Regions from separate parts of the Sphingobium sp. B11D3D genome, predicted to be linked through region 3. Evidence: predicted binding sites of a transcription regulator. Region 3 holds the regulator's gene; each other region holds the start of a gene.

Region 1 (5,048 bases), 1.2 Mb from region 3:
CGCCGGACCCGGCCTATCCCAGCGACGGCATCAATCTGCTGCCTTACCTCGCCGACCCTTCCAGCAAGAGCGAGCGGACCTTGTGCTGGCGCTACAAGAATCTGGACCAGCAGGCCTGCCGCATGGGCGACTGGAAGTATCTGAAGATCCTCCAGAACAGCTTCCTCTTCAACGTGGTCGACGATCCGATGGAGCGCGCGAACCTGAAGGACCGGATGCCGGAGAAAATGGCGCAGGTGAAGGCGGCCTATGACGCATGGGACAGCCAGATGCTGCCGCTCGACCCGGATTCATCAACCCATGGCTTCACCGGCAAGGATCTGGCCGATCACTTCGGCGCCAAGATGGAGAATAGCGTCAAGCCGCGCTGACGGGCGTGGCGGGGTAGGCAGGCTCGGGTGTCCTGCGGCCCCGTCCGCTCAGGGTGCCCAGCCCTGCCCGGCCTCATAAGGCAGGCGCGTGAAGATCAGCTCGACCTCGCGCACCTTGCCGCCCCGCATGCCCAGCATCTCGCCGCTGAGCAGCGACATCGGCCCTCGCAGTTTGGCGGGGCAGGTGCGACCATAGCCCGGAATGTCGTTGCATTCGGTCCGCCCGTAGAAGCGCAGGGAAAACACGCCGAACAGCACCTGCTGTTCCTCATCCACCACCAGAGTGCGGCGCGGCTCGACCTTATCGAGCGTGTCGAACAGATGCGCTTCCACCTGCGCCTGACAGCTCATGCTGCCGAAATGCGGCAGCGGTTTGCCGGGGATGGGCGTGATGGGATAGGCCAGTTGCGGATTGCCGCTCATCGGCATCCGGTTTTCGATCCGCTGGCAATCCGGCGCGAAATGATCGCCTTTGTTGCGCAGCATATTATCGAAGTTCCGGTCGGCCAGTGCGATCATTTCGGCGCGGGACAGGCGCTCGCGCTTGGGCACGATGGTGCGCAGGCCTGCTCTGACCTCCGTCGGCATGGAGGGATGCTGCGGCGCGAATGACCGGCCGATCACCGTCTCGGCTTCCGCGATCCGCCCGGCGACGATCTTGAGGCGCGTGGCATAGCCGACAGTCTTGCCGGCCTCCTTCACTTCCCCCAGCACCGCGACTTGCCCGGCGGACACATCGGCGGCCCGTGCCTGGTAGCTGCTATAGCCATCCGTCGTCTGCCAGAGCCCCTCGCCCGGCGCCACCGGCGCGCCATTCTCGGTGGCGCGAAAGTCCGGTGCGAGATCGAGACCGGCGGGGGTCCCCTGCTCGACGGCGGCAAGATAGCGGTCCACATGCGCATAGAGGCAGGCGCGGTCGCATGGCGGCGCGGCCTCCCGTGCCAGCGTCGGCAAGCCGGGGAAGAGCAGCAGCGCGAGGGCGATAGCACGCCGTGCAAAGCGGATCATCCGTCAGTCCTTTCCGTCGCGCAGATCGCCCTGCCAGCCGCTGTCGGCCTCATAAGGCGCGAATTTGAAGATCGCCTCGACCTCGTGAATCTTGCCGCCGCGCACGCCGAGGATTTCCGCATTGAGCAGCGAGACCGGCCGGCGGGGCTTGTCATGGCAGATCGTGCCATAGCCGGGGATCTCGTTGCACCGGCCGTTCTTGTACCAGCGCATGACATAGACGCCGAAGACGAGCTGCTTCTCCTCATCGAGCAGGAGGAAGCGGCGGGGCTCGACCGCGTCGAGCTGGTCGAAGAGGTGCAGGCTGATCTGCTGGCCGCAGCCCATGCTGCCGAAATGCGGCTTGGGCACGCCGGGGATCGTGCCGATGGGATAGTTGAGTTCCGCATTGCCGCTCATCGCCATGCGGTTCTCGATCCGCTGGCAATCCTCCGCATAAAGGGAGCCGTCGGCCGCGAGCAGCGCGTCGAAATTGGCATTGGCCGTCTCGATCATCTGCTGGCGGGTCAGCCGCTCGGCGGGGGGAACGATATTGGCGAACGACGCGCGCGGCGCCTGCTCGATCGATGATCCCGGCACCCGCCCGCGCCCGAGAATCGTCTCCACCTCAGTGATCTTGCGATCCGCCACCTTGAGGCGCAGCGCGATGGTGACCTTGCCCTCCCCTTCCAGCACCTCGCCGATATAGCCGACGGTGCCGCTCACCGGATCGGCGAGGTCGATGCGATAGGTGCCAAGGCCGGTCGCCGTCTGCCACAGGCCCGCGCCCAGAGGGACCTCCTGCGCATCCTCCGTCGCGCGATATTGCGCTGCCACCGGCGCCCGAGCGGGCGCGCGCGCGACCATGGCGGCCAGATACTGGTCCATGATCTCGGTGAGGCAGGTGCGGTCACAGGCCGCCGGGGCGGCAGGTCCGGCAGCCATCGCCGGGGCGGCGAGCAGGAGCGCGGCCATCGCGGCCAGCCCCCGGATGGGACGCGCGATCATGACTGCACGGGACGCGGGCGGGGCCGGATGCGGGTGATCTTGCCGCATGGAATCTCGTAGAGCAGCACGCCGCGCAACCGCCAGTCATCGCCCGCCTTCAAGGGCCGTGAGCCAAAGTCCGGCCAGTCGCTGGTGGCCTGAAAATGCGCTTCCAGATCGACCGTCGCGCCCTGCGGTTGCACCTCGATGGCGTGCGGGGTCACATGCTCCTGCAGCCCACGGGCATCGACGTCGCGATAGAAAGCGATGATGGCATCGCGCCCCTTGAGATCGGGCCACTTCCCGCCTTTCACGAGGACGACATCGGCGTCGTAATAGCTGGTGAAGCAGGCATAATCGCGCGCATTGAAACAGAGGAAATAGCGCTCGAAATCGGCCTTGGTCATGCCGGGCGACGGGCAATTTTCGGCCGCCACAGCCGGTTGGGCGAGCGATCCGAGCATGGCAAGCATGAGCGCTTTGCCGACGGCTGACCTGAACCGCATCCCTGTAACCTCCCCCTCATGACGCACATCCGCATGCAGCGGATAAATCGTGATACGTCGTTGTAGTTTATTCCGTCCTGCAGGGCCGCCTTGTCAAGCGAAATGCCCGGTGAGCGAAACCGCCCTTGTGACCTTCTGACGGAGGCTGGCGGGCCAATGATCGTTCCACTCCAGTGGCTTGGGTCGCGATCGGACAAGCTGCCGGAACGATCCCTTGACCCTGCTCAGAATAGGAACATAATAGGAACATATGAGACTCGCCCCTGCCCTTTTGTGCGATCACGCGATGCCGGATGCCCCCTCCCGAAAGGCGTTCGGCATCGCCGCGATCGATACGCTGCTGGGCGGCGGGCTGGCGCGCGGGCGGGTGCATGAAGTCTATGCCGCAGAGGTGGACGATGTCGCCGCAGCGGCGGGTTTCGTCGTCTCGCTGGCGACGGGTCTGAGCGAGGCCGAGGGCAAAGTGCTGTGGCTCCGCGAGAGACAGGCGAGCCAAAAAGGCGGCGTGGCGCAGGGCCATGGCTGGGCCGAACTGGGCGGCGCCCCCGGCCTGGGGCTGATCGGCACCGTCAGGGACAGCATGGACCTGCTGCGCGCGGCCGTGGATGCCTTGCGCTGCTCTGGCTTGAGCGCAGTCGTGGTGGAAGGCTGGGGCTCGATGCCTGCACTGGACCTGACCGCCAGCCGCCGCCTGACTCTGGCGGCAGAGAAATCCGGCGTGACATTGCTGCTGCTGCGCCCGGACGCGCCGCCCGTGCCCAGCGCGGCACAGACCCGCTGGCAGGTGGCCGCCGCACCTTCGCTCGCGCTGCCGGGCAATGCGCCCGGACTGCCGACCTTCGATGTGACCTTGCTGCGCCAGCGTTCCGGCCCTTGCGGCCTTTCCTGGCGGCTGGAGTGGGACCGTGACCGACGCTTGTTCCGTGAAGCGGCGCTATCTGGCGCTGTGGTTTCCGCTCCTGCCCACAGAAAGGCTGCGGATTCAACAGGGGATCGAGAGCGCGGGGACCGGCGGGCAGCCTGACGGGCCGCTGGTCCTCGTCGCCAAGATCAAGGGTGCATTGCGGCTGTGCGCCGTCGATGCGCAGGCCCGCGCACTCGGTATCTCACCCGGCCAGACGCTGGCCGATGCCCGCGCGCTGCAGCCCGACCTCATCGTGGCCGACATGGACGAAGAGGCCGACCGTCACTGGCTGCAGCGGCTGGCCCGGCATTGCATCGCCTGGTCACCGCATGTCACCCTCGCCCCGCCCGATGGGATAACGCTGGATATTGCGGGAAGCGACCATCTGTTCGGCGGCGAGGCAGGCCTGGCCGCGCAGGCCGAGGATGCCTTCGCCGCGATTGGCATGAGCGTGCGCATGGCCACAGCCTCTACCGCGCAGGGCGCGCAGGCGCTGGCCCGTCATGCCCGCCTGCCCGTCACCAGCGAGCGGGAGGCGCTGCGGGCACTGCCCGTGCTGGCGCTGGGGCTGGACGAGGAGGCGACGCTCGCCTTGCGCCGGGCCGGACTGAAGACCATCGGCGATCTGGCGTCACGGGCCGCCGCCAGCATCGCCGCGCGATTCGGGGCGGACGCGGTGACTGCCTTGCGCCGCCTGCTGGGCGAGGAACAGGCGCCGATCGATCCGCTCGCACAGCCCGAGCCACTCCATTTCGAGCGCCGTTTTGCCGAGCCGGTTGCCTTGCAGGCCAGCATCGCCGGCTGTTTTCTCGATCTGCTGCGCGAGGCGGCCCGGACACTCGATGAGCGCGGACTGGGTGGCCGGCGCTTTGTCCTGACATTGTTCCGCAGCGATGGGGCGCGCCATCGGCTGGCGATCGAGACCGGTCTGCCCACGCGCGATCCGGCGCCGGTGTTGCGCCTGTTCGACGAGCGCATCGGGACGCTGGCCGATCCGCTCGACCCCGGCTTTGGCTATGACCGCATCACCTTGTTCCTACCCGTCACCGAGCCGCTCGGCACCAGCCAGCCGGCTCTGGATGGCAGCGAGCAGGATGCCGGCGCGCTGGCCGATCTGATCGACCGGTTGAGCACCCGCCTGGGGCCGGCCAGCCTGTGTCGCCTTGAGCCGCAGGACAGCCATATTCCCGAACAGGCGCAGCTTGCCTTGCCGGCGATCCATGCCCGCGCCCCCCTTCCATGGCCCACGCCGCCGGTGGGCGAGCCGCCCTTGCGGCCGCTGTTCCTGTTCGA
Region 2 (5,048 bases), 1.3 Mb from region 3:
CTTGATGACGCCATCGCCCTGGCAGGCCTCGCAGCGGCCGCCCTTCACGTTGAAGGAGAAGCGGCCGGGCTTGTAGCCGCGCGCCTGGCTTTCCGGCAGGCCGGCGAACCAGTCGCGGATGTTGGTGAAGGCGCCGGTATAGGTCGCCGGGTTGGAGCGCGGGGTGCGGCCGATGGGCGACTGATCGATGTCGATCACCTTGTCGAGATGCTCCAGCCCCTCGATCTTGTCATGCGCGCCGGCGATCACGCGGGCGCCATTCAGCGCGCGGGCGCTGGCGGCATAGAGCGTGTCGATGGTGAAGCTGGACTTGCCCGAGCCGGAGACGCCGGTGATGCAAGTGAAGGTGCCGAGCGGGATGGACGCGCTGACGCCCTTGAGATTGTTCGCGCGGGCATTCTTCACGGTCAGCTTCTTGCCGCTGCCCTTGCGGCGCTTGGCGGCGACGGGGATTTCCCGCGTGCCGTTGAGATAATCGGCGGTGAGCGAGCCTTGCGTCGCCAGCACATCGGCCAGCGTGCCCTGCGCGACGATCTCACCGCCATGCACGCCGGCGCCCGGCCCCATGTCCACGATATGGTCGGCGGCGCGGATCGCGTCCTCATCATGCTCCACGACGATGACGGTGTTGCCGAGATCGCGCAGGCGCTTGAGCGTCACCAGCAGCATGTCGTTGTCGCGCTGGTGGAGGCCGATGCTCGGCTCGTCCAGCACATAGAGCACGCCGGAGAGGCCCGAGCCGATCTGGCTGGCGAGGCGAATGCGCTGGCTCTCGCCGCCCGAGAGCGTGCCGCTGGTGCGGTCCAGATTGAGATAATCGAGCCCGACATTGTTGAGGAAGCCGAGCCGCTCGATAATCTCCTTGAGGATGGCCTTGGCGATCTGGTTCTGCTGGTCGGTCAGCTGCTGGGGCAGGGCGGTGAACCAGGCCAGCGCATCCACCACGCTCATGCGGGTGGGGGTGGCGATGTCCTGCATCGCGACCTTCACGGCCAGCGCCTCGGGCTTGAGGCGCGCGCCGCCGCAGGTCTCGCAGGGCTGCGCGGTCTGGAACTTGCCCAGCTCCTCGCGCATCCAGGCGCTGTCCGTCTGCAGCATCCGGCGGTTGAGGTTGCCGATCACGCCCTCGAACGGCTTGGAGACGCTGTAGCTCTTGCGCCCATCCTGGAAGGTGAGGGTGACCGGCTTGCCGCCCGTGCCGTGCAGGATGATGAGGCGCACCTCGCCCGGCAGTTCGCTCCACGGCGTCTCCAGGCTGAACCCGAAGGCCTTGGCGAGGGAGGCGAGCACCTGCATGTAATAAGGGCTCGGCGGATTGGACTTGGCCCAGGGCACGATCGCGCCCTTTTTGAGGGTCAGTGCCTCATTGGGGACAACGAGCTGCTCGTCAAACTCCAGCTTCTCGCCCAGGCCATCGCAGGCCGGGCAAGCGCCCTGCGGCGCGTTGAACGAGAACAGGCGCGGCTCGATCTCCTGAATGGTGAAGCCGCTGACCGGGCATGCGAATTTTTCGGAGAAGATGATGCGGTTGGCCGGGATGCCGGCGTTTTTCATGCCGGTCTTGCCTTTGGCACTGCCTCCGTTCGCATCGAGCGAAGTCGAGATGCCAGCAGCGTTCTCCTCTTGTGTCTCGACTTCGCTCGACACGAACGGGGAGGGCGTGCTGCCCAGTTCCGCCACCGTCCCCTCAGCCAAATCCACATAAGCCAGCCCCTCGGCCAGCTTGAGCGCCGTCTCGAAGCTCTCCGCCAGCCGCTGCGCCATATCCTCGCGGACCACCACGCGGTCCACCACCACCTCGATGTCGTGCTTGTACTTCTTGTCGAGCGCGGGGGCTTCCTCGATGGGGTAGAACTCGCCATCGATGCGCACGCGGGTGAAGCCGGCGCGCTGCCACTCGGCCAGCTCCTTGCGATACTCGCCCTTGCGGCCCCGCACGACCGGGGCGAGCAGATAGACCCGCGTCCCCTCCGGAAGCGCCAGCACGCGGTCGACCATCTGGCTCACCGTCTGCGCGCTGATCGGCAAGCCGGTGGCGGGGGAATAAGGCACGCCCACGCGCGCCCACAGCAGGCGCATATAGTCGTAGATCTCGGTCACGGTCGCGACCGTGGAACGCGGGTTGCGGCTCGTGGTCTTCTGCTCGATCGAGATGGCCGGCGAGAGGCCGTCGATATGCTCGACATCCGGCTTCTGCATCATCTCCAGGAACTGGCGCGCATAAGCAGAGAGGGACTCCACATAGCGCCGCTGGCCCTCGGCATAGATGGTGTCGAAGGCGAGGCTCGACTTGCCGCTGCCGGAGAGGCCCGTGATGACGACCAGCGCATCGCGCGGCAGATCCACGTCAATGCCCTTGAGATTGTGCTCGCGCGCGCCGCGCACCGAAATATGGGTAAGGCTCATGGGCGGTGTTCTATCTCTGTTCCTGAAGGGAATCCAGCGGCAAGGTTCAGCCAGAGGCACAGATAGGATCGCCCGAGGCCAGATGCGAGATGGCCCGACGGACATTCGCGCGATTGCACGTGCATCGAGTCTTGATCTTAATCATTGTACCAGCAGGCCGTGGCGTGGAATGCCCGGCCTGACAGACGACGGAGAACGACATGACCCTGGCACGTTACGCACGACTGGCGACCCTTGCAGGCACCATGATGGTCTCAGCCACCGTCGCGCTGGCGCAGGACACGCCGCAGGAGCAGGAAGAGCGGCGTGTGCTCCATGCCGAGCAGGCAAAGCTGGCTGCGCAGCAGATGAGCGATTTCGAGGCGCAGAAGAAGGCCATTGCCGACGAGCAGGCCGCGCGTGAACAGACCTATCGGGACGCGCTGGCGGCGCGGGATGCAGAAATCGCCGCGGAACAGGCGCAGGCCGCTGAGGCGCGGGCGAAGTGGGAAGCGGATGTCGCGGCCTGTCTGGCTGGCGACAAAACCAAATGCGCGCCGCTCCCGCCGAAGACCAGAAAGTAGGAGGCCATCTCCCGCGCGACAGCTCCTGGCAAACGTTAGGGGCTGACGTCGTGGACCAGGTGCTCAAGCTCGGCGGGGTCTGGATAGACGCCCGCCAGCACGTGATCGAAATGGGTGCGCACCATATCGTTGCATGAACAGGCGCGCTGACGCAGCCGATCCGCATCCAGCACCACGAGCGAGCCACGCCGGGTCTGGACGAGCCCGTCGGTCTTGAAGCTTTTGATCAGGCGGCTGGCATAGCTGCGCGCAATGCCCAGCAGGGACCCGAATTCCTCCTGCGTCATCATCACCTGATTGTTGCCGGTGCGATCGACAGCGGCCGTCAGCCATTTGGCCGCCCGCATCTCCAGGCTGTGGACCGCGTTACACGCGACCGACTGAAAAATCTGGGCGAGCAGACAGTCCGCATAGCGGCTGAGCAGATCGCGAATAGCGGGAGAACTCGCTTTCAGCGTCTCCAGCGTCGCAGAATCGAACCGGGCGAAATAGCCGCCATGCATCACGCAGGAGCGGGAATAGGCCGCGAGCCGCCCGCTGCTGACAATGCCGCCCACAGCCCCCTCACGGCCGACCATCGCGATCTCGACCGACGAGCCGTCGTCCATCAGCACGTGGAAAGTCGCGACCGCATCGCCAAGGGGGAAATAAGCGGCCACCACGGTATCGCCGGGGTCGTAAAGGGTCGTGCCCGTGGGTAGGCGCACGACGCGCGCCACTTTGGCCATCAGGGCCAGATCGGCAGGGTTCAGCGCTGCCACCAGATTGTTATGATCGATGCCGGGCGAGACGATGTCGTGCATGCGATGCATAACGATCAGCCCCCGCCGCAGTTCCCGTCTATGTTCAAAAGTGAACAGACATCCATCAACTCACCGCGCATAGAGGCACCGCAGAGCCGCGTTCATGATAGTAAACGGGCCGCAAAGGGTCAGTAACAGGGGCAGGCCGGCGCCTCTCGTTGAATGTTCGAGGAACCGGGGATGCTGAATGTTCTTTTGCTTGAAGATGAAATGCTTATCGCGCTCGACCTTGAGTTGACGTTGCGCGAATTGGGGGCGGATGAAGTCTATCCCGTCGCCACAGTAAGCCAGGCGATTACAGCTCTGGAAAGCGGCAATATCACCGGCGCGATCGTCGATTATAATCTGGGCGGCGAAACCTCGGAGCCGGTGCTGATGGAACTGGAGGCCCGCAAAATCCCGTTCGTGGTGATGAGCGGCTATCCGGACAGCAGCTATCTGGGCGATGGCACCAGGGATTGGCCGATGCTTCCCAAGCCGGCGGGGCTGAGCGCCCTGCGCGAGGTTCTTGCCAGCATGAAAGCCTCGAAAAGCTAGGCGGGAGGCGCTATCGCCGTGACGCGAGGCTGGCGAAGCAGGGCGCATTCCAAGCGTGGCGAATACTTGACCATGCTAATGATTGTGCTACTATCGGCCTCCTTAGGAGCAGGATAGACTGATGACGATCACGGCCACACCCATCACCCCCCGTTTCGGCGCCGAGATTTCTGGCGTGGACATCAGCAAGCCGCTGGATGCGGATACGGTCGCCGAGCTGATCGCTCAGCAGGATCGCTGGGGCGTGACCGTCTACCGGAACACCGGGCTGGACGATGAGGGGCAGATCGCCTTCGCACGCAATTTCGGCCATCTGGAGAGCCTGCCGCCCCGCGAGGGCCGCCCGCGCATCTTCCTGTTCAACGCCGGCAATCTCAATGCGCAGGGCGAGATCAACTGGGATCCGGGCGCCACGACCTATCGCAAGGGTGACCAGATCTGGCACACGGACAGCAGCTTCATGGACCTGCGCACATCTTATTCCATGCTCCGCGCCGTCGAAGTGCCGCCGTCCGGCGGGCCGACCTGGTTTGCCGATGCACGCTCGGCCTATGACGACCTGCCGCAGGATGTGAAGGACAAGATCGAAAATCTGGAATGCGAGCACAGCCTCTGGTGGTCGCGCAAGCAGGGCGGCGCCGAAATCAGCCGCGAGGATATCGAGGCGCGTCACCGCCCGGTCCACAAGCTGGTGCATGTCCACAAAGGCTCGGGCCGCAAGATGATCTACGCCGGCGCG
Region 3 (5,048 bases):
CCAGAGCGCGCTCGCACAGGCGGGGCAGAAGTGTCGCTCGCCGGTGCTGACGCGGCATCCGCCTTCGCCATCGTCCAGCGTAGCGTGATAGACGGCGGTCTCGCCTTCCACCTTGAGCGTGCGCTTGTCGGCGTGGAGATTGATGGCATAGCCGCCACCGCCGGCGGTCTTGCGGCAGATCGAGCAATAGCAACGCAGAAATGGCACCGGCGCGTGGCTGTCGACGGAAAAGCGCACGGCGCCGCATCGACAGGAACCTTCGAGCTTGAGGGGCATGGCACAGTCCTCCCTTGTGATCGTCTCTCAAGCTGAACCGCTGCCCTCCCCGCCGGTTCCCTCAGCGTCCATCGCGCGCTTCCCCTTGCGGCCACTTAATCCTTGATCTGCGCGCGCATCCTCCGCATGGCGAGCGCGCCCGGTGCCCGGCCCATGTCCGGTGGCCGCGTGCCCTGGCAGGAGATGTCCGCCCGTGATCGTTCGCAACCGCCTTGGCTTGCTCGAAGTGCTGTTCGCCTACCGCGGCACGATCATGCCGCATATCCAGCATCGGCTGGCGGGCATCGCCGTGGCCAGTGTCGCGGCCATTCTCGCGGCCCGCGCCTGGCCCGGGCTGTTCGCGCAGATCAGCGGCATTCCATTCGCGCTGATCGGCCTGTCGCTCTCTATCTTCATGAGCTTCCGCAACAGTGCCTGCTATGATCGCTGGTGGGAGGGCCGCAAACAGTGGGGTGCGCTGATCATCGCGAGCCGCTCCTTCGCACGGCTCACGTCCTCGCTGCCTGAGGAGGAGCGCGCCCCGCTGCTCCGCGGCGTCTGCGGCTTCACCAACGGTCTTGCAGCCCGCCTGCGTCAGCACGACGAGGCTGCCGCCATCGGCCGGTGGGTGAACGATGGACCATGGCGCACCTCCCCGAACCCGACCGACACGGTGCTTTATGAGATGGGCGCACATTGCCTACGCCTCGCAGCCGACGGGCAGATCAACCCCATCCACCACTCGCTCATCGAGGGCCAACTCAAGGCGCTCAGCGATGTGCAGGCGGCCTGTGAACGGATCGCCAGCACGCCGGTTCCGTTCACCTATTCGCTCATCCTCCACCGTACGACCTATGTCTTCTGCCTGTTGCTGCCCTTCGCCCTGGCTGGTTCGCTGGGCTGGTGGGCCCTCATTCCGGTGCTGGTGGCGAGCTACACCTTCTTCGGGCTGGATGCTTTGGGCGATCAGCTGGAAGACCCGTTCGGCTATGATCCCAACGATTTGCCGCTCGATGCGATGACGCGGACGGTGGAACGCGAAATGCTCGCCCGCCTCGGCGCGACCGACCTCCCCGCACCCATCGCGCCCGATCAGCACATCCTGACCTGATCGCTCGCTAGCGCAAGGCTAGAGCGCACCGAAACCTGAGATATTTGGCCGATCCGTGTTGACGCGGCTCGATTCGTTTCCTAAACGTTCTCCGTCCGTTCCATATTGGGGAACCACTCATGTTGACCGCCAAGCAACAGCAACTGCTCAGCTACATCAAGCAGCATCTCGATCAGGGTGGCGTCTCGCCCAGTTTCGAGGAGATGAAGGAGGCGCTGGACCTCAAATCGAAGTCCGGCATCCATCGGCTGATCAGCGCGCTGGAAGAGCGCGGCTTCATCCGCAGGCTGCCCAATCGTGCGCGGGCGCTTGAAATCCTCAAACTGCCCGATGGTATGCCCGTGGCGGAGCGGACGGAAGAGCCGGCGGCGGCCACCAACGTGACCCCGCTGCGCAAGGCGGCCACCGCGCCGGCGCGGACGATCTCCATCGCCGCCAATGACGTGATCGAAATTCCGCTGCATGGGCGCATCGCTGCCGGTCTTCCCATCGAGGCGATGGAGAGCGACACCATGTTGCCGGTCCCGGCCGCGTTGCTGGGCGCCGGCGATCATTACGCGCTAGAAGTCTCCGGTGACTCGATGATCGAAGCAGGGATTTTTGACGGTGACTTCGCGCTGATCCAGCGGACCGAAACGGCGCGCGATGGCCAGATCGTCGTGGCCCTCATCGACGAGAATGAAGCGACGCTCAAATATTTCCATCATGACGGCCGCAAGGTGCGGCTCGATCCTGCCAATCGCGACCATGAGCCCCAAACCTATGAGGCGCGGCAGGTGCGCATTCAGGGCCGGCTCGCAGGGCTCTTGCGGCGCTATAACTGAGGCGGGCGATATGGGACGCCGGCTCTAGCGCGAACTAGTGCTCACGATCCAGGGATGGCGGCTGCGCGGGTCGTGGCCCGGCACGATCTCCCGACTGTCGAGCAGGATCAGTGCACCGCCCATGGCATTCAGCGCAGGCCGATCCAGCTTTGCCCAGCGCGGCACACATCCCGGCGGCAGGCGCCGGTCAGCGATCACAAGATCGGCCTGCGCGCAGGCGGCCACCAACTCGGGATAGGGAACGAGCAGGCGCGAGCGACTGATCAGCAGGTGAACCGGCGGCTGGCCGGTACGGCCCGGCAATGTCATCGCGCACATGTCCCGCGTGCATCGCGTGTCCGGCGCCTGCGTCAGGGACGCAAACTCACCGTCATAGGCGCTGGCCTCGGCCAAAGTGGTACGAACATAATCCCCGCTTCGGTTCCGCAACAACGCCATGCGCCCATCGCCCAGGCGCACCGCCACATGATGACCATCGGCGGTGACCAGCACATCGGCGGACGGCGCTAGAAATGTCAGGAAAAAGCCGAGCGCCGCCAGAGGCAGGCCCCACCATCGCAGCGCCGTGTGCCAAAGCATCAGCCACAAGAGGCCGATCATGGCGAGCGCAAAGGCCAGTCCGCTGGAGACGGGCAGCGACAGCGTGGCAAAGGGCTGACTGGCGACAGTATGCGCAATCCAGAGCAGGAACTTGAGCGCCACGCCGACAACCCACCAGACCGGCGCCCCCAGCCCCACAGCGTCGAGTAGCAGCGCGAGCACTTCGGCCGGCATCACCACGAAACTGGTCAGCGGAATGGCAATCATATTGGCCGCAGCGCCCAGCAGGCCGGAGCGATGAAAATGAGCGAAGGCAATCGGCGTCAGCACCAGTTCCACCAGCAAACCTGTCGCCAGCAAGGCGCCGAGGCTGCGGGTCCAGCGCTTTATCCGCCCCTCGTCGCGTCGCTCGAACAGCCGCCGTGCAGGCGGATATTCGTAAAGCGCCACGATGGCGGTCACGGCCATGAAGCTCATCTGAAAGCTGGGGCCGATGACAGCCTCCGGCCAGAAGATCATCACGATCAGCGCGCCGGTCGCGATCAGTCGCAGCCCGATTGCCTCGCGGCCCAGAGCCATGCCCGCGATCACCAGCAGAGCGGCAATGCAGGAGCGGATCGTCGGCACCTGCGCCCCGGTGAACACAGTGTATCCGATGCCCGCCGCGCCGCCCACGCAGGCGGCGATCATCAGCACCGGCCAGCGCAGCGCAAGGGTCGGCGACAGCGCAAGCAGACTGACCATGATGAGAATCACGCCGCCGATCAGCGCGGAAACGTGCAAGCCACTGATCGAGAGCAGATGGGCAAGCCCGCTGCGCCGCATCGCGTCCGCATCCGCCTCGCTGATCCAGTTCTGATTGCCCGTGGCGAGCGTGATCGCAATCGTCCCTTCCGGCCCCGGCAACCGCGCGGCGATGTGGTGGGCGAGTGTCGCGCGCGCATCCCCGCCAGCGGTTGCCGCATCGATGCGCTGCACTTTGCCGAGTGCCCGCCCGGTAGCGCCGAGGCCGGAAAAATAGGCCGCCCGCGCAAAATCATAAGCGCCCGGCAGGGCAGCCGGTGCAGGCGGCATCAGCCGCGCGCGTAGGGCAATGCGGTCGCCAGCGGCAATCTCTTCGCCCATCTGATCGGGCGCCGCGTTGATGCGGACCCGCGCCGGCAGGTCAGGGCGGGACAGCGGCGCGACCTCCAGCCGCACCAGTCCCCGGGCAGCCAAGGGCGTTGCCGAGAGGACTCGAGCCTCCATCTCCACCACCGCGGCGCGCGAAAGTGGCGGCTGCGCCACGAGCAGCGCTTTGGCCCAGATCAGCAGACAGCCCGCCGCCAACAGCACCGCCCCGATGGCCAGCGCAGCAGGCAATCGCCCTCCGCGCCCCACGGCGCCAAAGGCAGCGGCGGCGCCCAGCCAGAAGGCGATCCACGCCATCCACTGCGGTGGCGCAGGCAGCGTGAACCAGGCGATAATCCCGGCGCCCAGCAGGATCGGCACCCACAATGGCAGTTGCGCCCGCTCAGCCTCCAGCACCGATTCCGCTCGCGCATGAAGCCGTCCCAACCAGACACTGCTGCGGCGCAACAACGGTATTTGTCGAGCCGGAAAAGGCGTGCTAGGGGCATTCTCGTTCACTAGGAAACCCACCCGCGACATAAGGGAAAAGCAGGCATAGCGTGGCAGAAGGACGGAAACAAACAGGCACGGTCGTCACCCGCTTTGCCCCCTCGCCTACGGGATATCTCCACATTGGCGGCGCACGCACGGCGCTGTTCAACTATCTTTTCGCCCGTCACCATGGCGGCAAGTTCCTGCTGCGCGTCGAGGATACCGACCGCGCCCGCTCGACCGAATCCGCGATCGAGGCGATCTTCGACGGCTTGAGCTGGCTGGGCCTTGCAGGCGATAATGAACCGGTCTTCCAGTTCGCGCGTGCGGCACGCCATGCCGAAGTCGCCAACGCCCTGCTCGATGCCGGCCATGCCTATAAATGCTTCGCGAAGCCCGAGGAGCTGGCGGCCCTGCGCGAGCAGCAACGCGCCGAACGTCAGCCGATGCGCTACGACGGGCGCTGGCGCGACCGCGATCCAGCCGAGGGCGGCGATGCCCCCTATGTCATTCGCCTGAAGGCGGCCCGCGAGGGCGAAACCGTCATCGAGGATGCCGTGCAGGGCCGTGTGGTCGTGCAGAATGCCGAGTTGGACGACATGATCCTGCTCCGCTCGGACGGCACGCCCACCTATATGCTCGCCGTCGTTGTGGACGATCACGACATGGGGGTCACTCATGTGATCCGTGGCGATGACCATCTCAACAACGCCTTC

The links. The regulator LexA, encoded in region 3, represses DNA repair genes until DNA is damaged. The targets are predictions, from matches to a motif close to GTTCCNCNCTTGTTCT.
Region 1: M2334_RS13050 (ImuA family protein) is a predicted target of LexA. The motif match lies at 3,084-3,099, and genes of this name have one in related genera.
Region 2: uvrA (excinuclease ABC subunit UvrA) is a predicted target of LexA. The motif match lies at 2,414-2,429, and genes of this name have one in related genera.

The regions. Positions count from the first base shown of each region.
Region 1 is NZ_JAOQOG010000001.1:2,758,521-2,763,568, forward strand. Features, by position in the region: gene M2334_RS13030 (sulfatase) at 1-371, shown strand, start outside; gene M2334_RS13035 (hypothetical protein) at 420-1,379, opposite strand; gene M2334_RS13040 (hypothetical protein) at 1,383-2,366, opposite strand; gene M2334_RS13045 (nuclear transport factor 2 family protein) at 2,363-2,851, opposite strand; gene M2334_RS13050 (ImuA family protein) at 3,102-3,875, shown strand; gene M2334_RS13055 (Y-family DNA polymerase) at 3,757-5,048, shown strand, end outside.
Region 2 is NZ_JAOQOG010000001.1:2,810,453-2,815,500, reverse strand. Features, by position in the region: gene uvrA (excinuclease ABC subunit UvrA) at 1-2,406, opposite strand, end outside; gene M2334_RS13295 (hypothetical protein) at 2,607-2,969, shown strand; gene M2334_RS13290 (Crp/Fnr family transcriptional regulator) at 3,005-3,772, opposite strand; gene M2334_RS13285 (hypothetical protein) at 3,953-4,309, shown strand; gene M2334_RS13280 (TauD/TfdA dioxygenase family protein) at 4,431-5,048, shown strand, end outside.
Region 3 is NZ_JAOQOG010000001.1:1,548,958-1,554,005, reverse strand. Features, by position in the region: gene M2334_RS07310 (GFA family protein) at 1-276, opposite strand, end outside; gene M2334_RS07305 (bestrophin family protein) at 470-1,366, shown strand; gene lexA (transcriptional repressor LexA) at 1,486-2,190, shown strand; gene M2334_RS07295 (ComEC/Rec2 family competence protein) at 2,215-4,308, opposite strand; gene gltX (glutamate--tRNA ligase) at 4,401-5,048, shown strand, end outside.